One region of the Pseudoalteromonas sp. 10-33 genome, then DNA from elsewhere that is predicted to be linked to it. Evidence: predicted binding sites of a transcription regulator. Region 1 holds the regulator's gene; the other holds the start of a gene.

Region 1 (3,426 bases):
ATAAAACTAATTAACCATACGCGAACTATTTATTATGACCAATAAACTATTAACACTCTTTATCATTCCAACATTTATACTTGCATTCGGTGCAAATGCCGCTGAACCAACGGCGCCACTTACTGCAAATCAAATTTCGATTAGTGCAGATAAGCAAGAAGGTCAACTAAAAGAAAATGTAGGTATATTCGAAAAAAACGTTGAAATTATTCATGGCGACAGAAAAATTACCGCTGACCGACTAGAAGTGCATAAACGCGATGAATTGGGTGATAACAAGCAACTGTTAATTGCCACAGGTACACCTGCTTATTTTGAAGAAAAACAAGCCGACGGCACAATAATGAGCGCCAGCGCTAATGAAGTTAGATACGATGTTTCTAAACGTTTTTTAACATTAATTGGAGATGCCCAGGTCTCTCAAGCTGGGCAAAAAATGAATGCAAAAAGCATTACCTACGATATTGAGCAACAACTCATTAGCGCCGAAAAAGATGAAAGCTCAACTGATCGCGTGCACACCATTTTAGTACCTGTGGAGCCAAAAAAAAGCGATAAAGGTCAGCCATGAGTACATTAAAAGCAGAGCTATTAGCCAAAAGCTACAAAGGCCGAGAAGTCGTTAAAAATGTAGGCTTAGAAGTTAAAGCCGGCAGCATAGTGGGCTTACTTGGTCCTAACGGTGCAGGTAAAACCACCACGTTTTATATGATTGTAGGCTTAGTCCCTAGCGATAAAGGTAAAATATCTATCGACGAGAACGATATTACTCTTTTACCTATGCACAGTCGTGCTAGATTAGGCATTGGCTACTTGCCGCAAGAGTCGTCTATATTCAGAAAGTTAACCGTATATCAAAACTTAATGGCTATTTTAGAAACTCGAAAGGAGCTCACTAAGCAAGCCAGAGAAGATACACTTAATAATCTATTGGATGAATTTAGCATTCAACACATTCGCGACAGCAAAGGTATGGCACTATCGGGCGGAGAGCGTCGCCGAGTAGAGATTGCACGTGCTTTAGCAGCAGATCCAAAGTTTATTTTATTAGACGAGCCGTTTGCCGGCGTTGACCCTATTTCAGTGTTGGATATTAAAAAAATTATTGAACACCTTAAAAACCGTGGTATTGGTGTATTAATAACAGACCATAATGTAAGAGAAACCCTTGATGTTTGCGAAAAAGCCTACATTGTTTCTCATGGGGAACTGATTGCTTCTGGTACCCCTGAACACGTATTAAACGATAAAACTGTACGCGATGTATATTTAGGCGAGCAATTTAGGCTGTAACATTTACGCCTTATTTGTATGCATCTGCTAGTATTAATTATAACAACTTAAAAGGATTGTTAGAGATACATGAGGCAATCACTACAGCTGCGCATGGGCCAGCAACTTACAATGACACCTCAGTTGCAGCAAGCTATTCGCTTGCTGCAATTAAGCACATTGGATCTTCAGCAAGAAATACAAGAAGCGCTCGACAGCAACCCATTACTTGAGGTTGAGGAGCAAGACTATGCCGATGACCTTGCAGGCAAAAATGAGCAAAAAGCAGATAATGATGAAGTGACAGTAAGTGCATCTGCAGATGAAGCCCCCAGTGAGTATGAACAAGACAGTGGTGAAGCCCTAGCAAAAGATACCGTCAGTGACGACATGGCAATGGACGTTAGCTGGGATGAGTACATGAGTGCCGCCCCAGCATCGTCTTCAGGCCCCATGCCTGAAGATGAGTCTATTTATCAAGGTGCATCGACTGAAACGCTTCACGAATACTTAATGTGGCAATTACAACTAACGCCATTTAGCCCTACGGATGAAGCGATTGCTATTGCAATAGTTGAAGCCGTGGACGACTCAGGCATATTAACCCTCAGCTGTGAAGAAATTTTAGAGAGCTTTAATCAAGATAACGACGATGACGTTGAGGTTGAACTTGATGAAATAGAAGCAGTTTTAAAGCGTATTCAATTATTTGACCCTGTTGGTATTGCAGCACGAAGCTTACAAGAATGTTTGTGTATTCAGTTAAATCAATTTGATAAAGGCACTCCTTTTATTGACGAAACAAAAATGATTTTAACCGAGCACATAGATTTGTTAGCTGCTCGCGACTATCGTACATTAATGAAAAAAACGAAGCTCAAAGAAGATGAGCTTAAAGAAGTAATGACACTTATTCATACGCTTAACCCAAAGCCTGCAGACACAATAGTGCGAGAAGAGTCTGAATATGTAATACCAGATGTGTCAGTTAAGAAAATTAAAGGCCGCTGGGTGGTTGAACTAAACCCAGACAGCATGCCAAAAATTCGTGTAAACAGCCAATATGCTGCAATGTCGCGTACAGTTAAGTCGAGCGGTGATAGCCAATTTATTCGCTCACATTTACAAGAAGCTAAATGGTTTATTAAAAGTTTAGAAAGCAGAAACGACACGCTTTTAAAAGTAACTAACTGTATCGTAAAGCAACAACAAGGTTTTTTTGAACACGGTCCAGAAGCCATGAAACCTATGGTTTTAAATGATGTAGCCGAAATGGTAGAAATGCACGAATCGACAATTTCGCGCGTAACGACTCAAAAGTACATGCACACACCGCGTGGAATATTTGAGCTTAAATACTTTTTCTCAAGCCATGTAAGCACCGAAAATGGTGGAGAATGTTCATCCACAGCGATACGAGCACTTATCAAAAAACTAATCGCAGCAGAAAACTCAGCAAAACCATTGAGTGATAGCAAAATTGCGGATATATTGGCTGAGCAAGGAATTAAAGTAGCAAGACGTACAATCGCAAAATACCGCGAATCTCTTGCTATTCCACCGTCAAATCAGCGAAAGAGCCTGATCTAAGACGCTAAACAAAGAGGGTAATGCTTATGCAACTAAATTTAACTGGTCGTCATGTAGAACTAACTGATTCATTAAGAGACTATATAAATACCAAATTTGCGAAGCTAGAAAGGCACTCTGATCATATTAATAATGTTCATGTCATTCTTGATATAGAAAAATTAAATCAAAAAGCAGAAGCAACTATTCATGTAAGTGGCGCTGAATTATTCGCATCCACTGAACATCAAGATATGTATGCAGCGATTGATTCATTAATTGATAAGCTTGACCGTCAAGTAATTAAACATAAAGAGAAGCTTGCTCGACACTAATATGATGAAACTAAGTTCACTTATATGCCAGGACTGCAGCAAAGCTGCGGTCCTTTTTAATAGTAAAAAAAGAATTTTAGAGTTTATTAGCGAGCTTGCTCACGATAAATTACCTTATTTGTCTCAACAAGATATTTTGGGCGCCTTATTAACCCGCGAAAAGCTAGGTAGTACAGGAATAGGAAGAGGCATAGCTATTCCACATGGTCGAATGAGCGGCGCACAAGAACCTTTAGCATTAGTATTAGTA
Region 2 (3,426 bases), 180 kb from region 1:
TAACTTTGGTTTGTGCAATAGCAAAGCTAGACCCTGCACAGAGACTGGCAAGCATAAGAGGTTTAAGTAATTTTTTGAGTAACATAAGGTACTGTTTTGTTATTTTTAGTGCAATAACACTAGCAAACCCTTTTTTAGAATACCAACAGGATGCGATAAGCTCGTAAAATAGACAGTTAAAGCTAAGCTAGCTGCTTAGCTATTAAATTAATTGCCTAAAACGTTGGGTTAAAAAGGTTAATTAAATTTGGGCTACTTGCTGGCATATAAATGGTATTCGCTCAGTGTTAGTTTTCCGTCTTTATCTTGGTCGTAACTTACAAATTTAGACCACAAGGCTGGGTCTATTGAGGCTTCAGAGCGAGTTAAAAATCCATCTTTATTTCTGTCTATTTTTTTAAATTGGCTGTTAATGCTGTCACTGATGGCAAAACTTGATGCGCTAAATACAGGTAGAGCGAATAAAATAAAAAAGTGTATGGGATTCATTAAAATACTCAGTAAAGATTGTTGGTAAGGTAATTTTTAAATTCAATTAATGAAATTTGTTTATCTTGATTTTTATCCCACATTATAAACGTGCTAAGTAACTGGGGCTGGCGTTCTAGTTCGTTATGAGTAAGGTAACCGTTTTTATCTGTATCGAGGTGATCAAAGCGCTGTTTTACATCAAGTGCAGAAGCATTAAAACTTAAAAGCAACGCTATGGTGGTTACAAAGTAACATATCTTCATGGTAGTCCTTCCAAAAGGGTAATTAAGTTGTATTGAATAACGAGGTATTACGCCTGATAAGATAAAGCACTTGCCATAATTTAACTCCCAACATTAAATCCTTTTACACACTCCCTCAGGGATTATGGCAAATGCTTTAGTACACTTTACAAGTTAAAAGCTTAAGCAAAACTTAATCTGTTATGGCTTAAAGTTTTCAAACTCAGCTTTAGAGATCATCTCGTTGTTGTCTTCGTCTAAATCGGTAAACTGTCTAAGTAGCTCTTTATCCTGCTTAGCTTCAACAAACGAGATGCTTCCGTCCATGTTTGTATCTAAGTGTGCAAATCGCACGGCCGAAGGAGAAGCTAATACCGTTGCACTGATAGCTAAAAATAATAATAAAAAAGCAGCAATAAGTTGTTTCATAATTTCATTCCTTTTGAAGTTAATTTATTGAATAAATTTTCTGAATTCATTTAGCGACAACTGACCATTTTGGTCTGTGTCTATTTGTGCAAAGTTTTCCTTAAGCACGGCGTCCATTTTTGCCTCGGCTTCGCTTAACAGGCCGTTGCTGTCCTTATCTAGTTCTTTAAACGTAGCGTCAACGTCCATAGCGTATGCGCCTGTATTCACAAAACCCAACGCAAGTAATGTTGAAAAAACCAAAGTGTTAATGTTCATGTGTATTTCCCTATTAAATTTATTTATTACACCCATTACAAAAAGGGTGCCAAATTTTATTTTTATTTACTTTCAATGAGTTGTGTTTTTTAGTTTGGGTTTGTAGGTAAAAATTACACTGACTGTGTGTAATTTTGTGTAAATACAGCAACAGGATTGAAGGTATTTTTTGTGATCTTAGTTAAATCAATCAGTTGTGCTGTTGCTGTTTAGCAACATTATGGCGATTTAAAATGAATATGGTTCAGCATGTGTATAGGCGGTATTGATAATAATAGGCGCGTTATTTACTTACAGAGTTTATTGCAATGGCTGCAACGTTTGCTAAACATTACAATGCAATGCTTAATTGGCGCCCTAATTTAATAGGGCAGTTTGCGTTAAGCATGCTGCTGTCGTTATTGCCACTGTCTATTGTGGTTATTGTTTTTTTAAATGCGTTAAATAAACAGCTAGCAACCACTCAGCAAATTGTGAGTAACCATTACCAGCTCACAAAATCGTTCGCTAATTTAAAGCAAGACCTTAATAGCCTTGAGCGCGCAACAAGGCAAAATTGGGTGTTAAAAAGTGATGCGCTCAACATCCTCATTGTTGATAAATGGCAATCGTCTGTGCAGAGCATAAATGAACTCAAACACATTAATGCAAACCCAGACTACATAAACCAATGGGCACAGCTTTTAACTATTTTGCAAACAGCACAACACCAGCTCGTTGAGAAAAAACAGCAAAAGGCAGAGCTCTTCTTACCCATAAGCGAGTCAATTACAGAGCTCACAGTGTGGCTCAAAAATAAAAACGAAGCGCAAATAACCCATAACCAAAACGAGCTAGCCAGCCTACAAGCGTCGTTTATAAATTGGCTAGTGGCACTTATTCCTCTTACTTTATTGGTTGGCGGCGGCTTTTTATGGCGTATAAGTTTGCGTTTAAAAGGGCTTACTAGGGTTATTGATAAGCTAGGGCAAGGGGATTGGCAGCAAAAAATAGCCGTAAAAGGCTCGTCAGAGTTAGTTGAACTCGGAGAAAAACTACAGTGGGTACAAACTCAGCTGCATATGCTTGAGCAACAAAAAGATACGTTTTTGCGCCATGTAACACACGAACTTAAAACACCACTTGCCTCTATGGTTGAAGGAACCGATTTACTAACCGATGAAATTGTTGGCCCTATTAATAATGAACAAAAAGCAGTGCTTGCCCTTATAACTCAATCTACGGTGCGCCTTCGCATGATGATAGACAGCCTACTCAGTTATAACGCTATTAGAACAACTAAAAACAGCTCAAGCGAGGTTAATATTGATCATTTAATTAAAAAAATTAATGGTCATTTCGAGCATCGTCTAACGGCTCGAAAGCAACGTATTCAGTGGCAAAACTCTGTTTCAAGCACTGTCCTTGCGCTTCCTAATGAACTAATAGAAATGATGCTAATTCAGTTAATTTCAAATAGCTTAAAATTTTCTGATGATAACCAAGGTGTGACTGTAAATTTAAAATGCGAGCAACATCAGCTGTGTTTGGAGGTGGCCGATAATGGCTGTGGCATTAAAGAGCACGAAATAAAGCATATTTTTAGTGCGTTTTATCAAGGTAAACATGAGCAAAGCATTACCTTACAAGGCAGTGGTTTGGGCTTAACAATAGTAAAAGAGACGGTTGAGCAGCTACAAGGCACATTAAGTGTTAAGAAAAATAAGCCACACGGTTGCCGTTTTTTAATAAAAATACCAATCAGTAAAAATTTAGGAGTTAATTAACAATGCGCATACTCACTATTTTATGTGTGCTTGCAGGTAGCCTAATTGTATCGGGTTGTGAGCTTAATGATGGCACGCAAGCGCTGGGCGATACTAAAATATCAAATACTAAAAATGTATCTCCTAGCCCCAAGCCAATGCCTAAATTAGCCCCTGTTTACCCCTCCGCTGAGCGGGTTATAGCGCTGCATGCAAATCAATGCGGCGGTTTTACATTGCCACCAACAAAGCGGTCATTTAAAGGTGAAAATGAGCTAAAA

The links. The regulator sigma-54, encoded in region 1, starts transcription at its own class of promoters, with help from an activator protein. The targets are predictions, from matches to a motif close to GTTGGCACGNNNNTNGNNT.
Region 2: a site for sigma-54 is predicted at 1,436-1,454, ahead of ATS76_RS01940 (EF-hand domain-containing protein). Genes of this name have one in related genera too.

Annotation. Positions count from the first base shown of each region.
Region 1 covers NZ_LOFI01000001.1:237,066-240,491, reverse strand. Annotated here, with positions in the region: gene lptC (LPS export ABC transporter periplasmic protein LptC) at 1-45, shown strand, start outside; gene lptA (lipopolysaccharide transport periplasmic protein LptA) at 35-571, shown strand; gene lptB (LPS export ABC transporter ATP-binding protein) at 568-1,293, shown strand; gene ATS76_RS01075 (RNA polymerase factor sigma-54) at 1,363-2,862, shown strand; gene hpf (ribosome hibernation promoting factor) at 2,889-3,176, shown strand; gene ptsN (PTS IIA-like nitrogen regulatory protein PtsN) at 3,181-3,426, shown strand, end outside.
Region 2 covers NZ_LOFI01000001.1:418,815-422,240, forward strand. Annotated here, with positions in the region: gene ATS76_RS01920 (amidohydrolase) at 1-85, opposite strand, end outside; gene ATS76_RS01925 (calcium-binding protein) at 253-489, opposite strand; gene ATS76_RS01930 (EF-hand domain-containing protein) at 498-734, opposite strand; gene ATS76_RS01935 (hypothetical protein) at 915-1,142, opposite strand; gene ATS76_RS01940 (EF-hand domain-containing protein) at 1,167-1,400, opposite strand; gene ATS76_RS01945 (sensor histidine kinase) at 1,709-3,166, shown strand; gene ATS76_RS01950 (hypothetical protein) at 3,169-3,426, shown strand, end outside.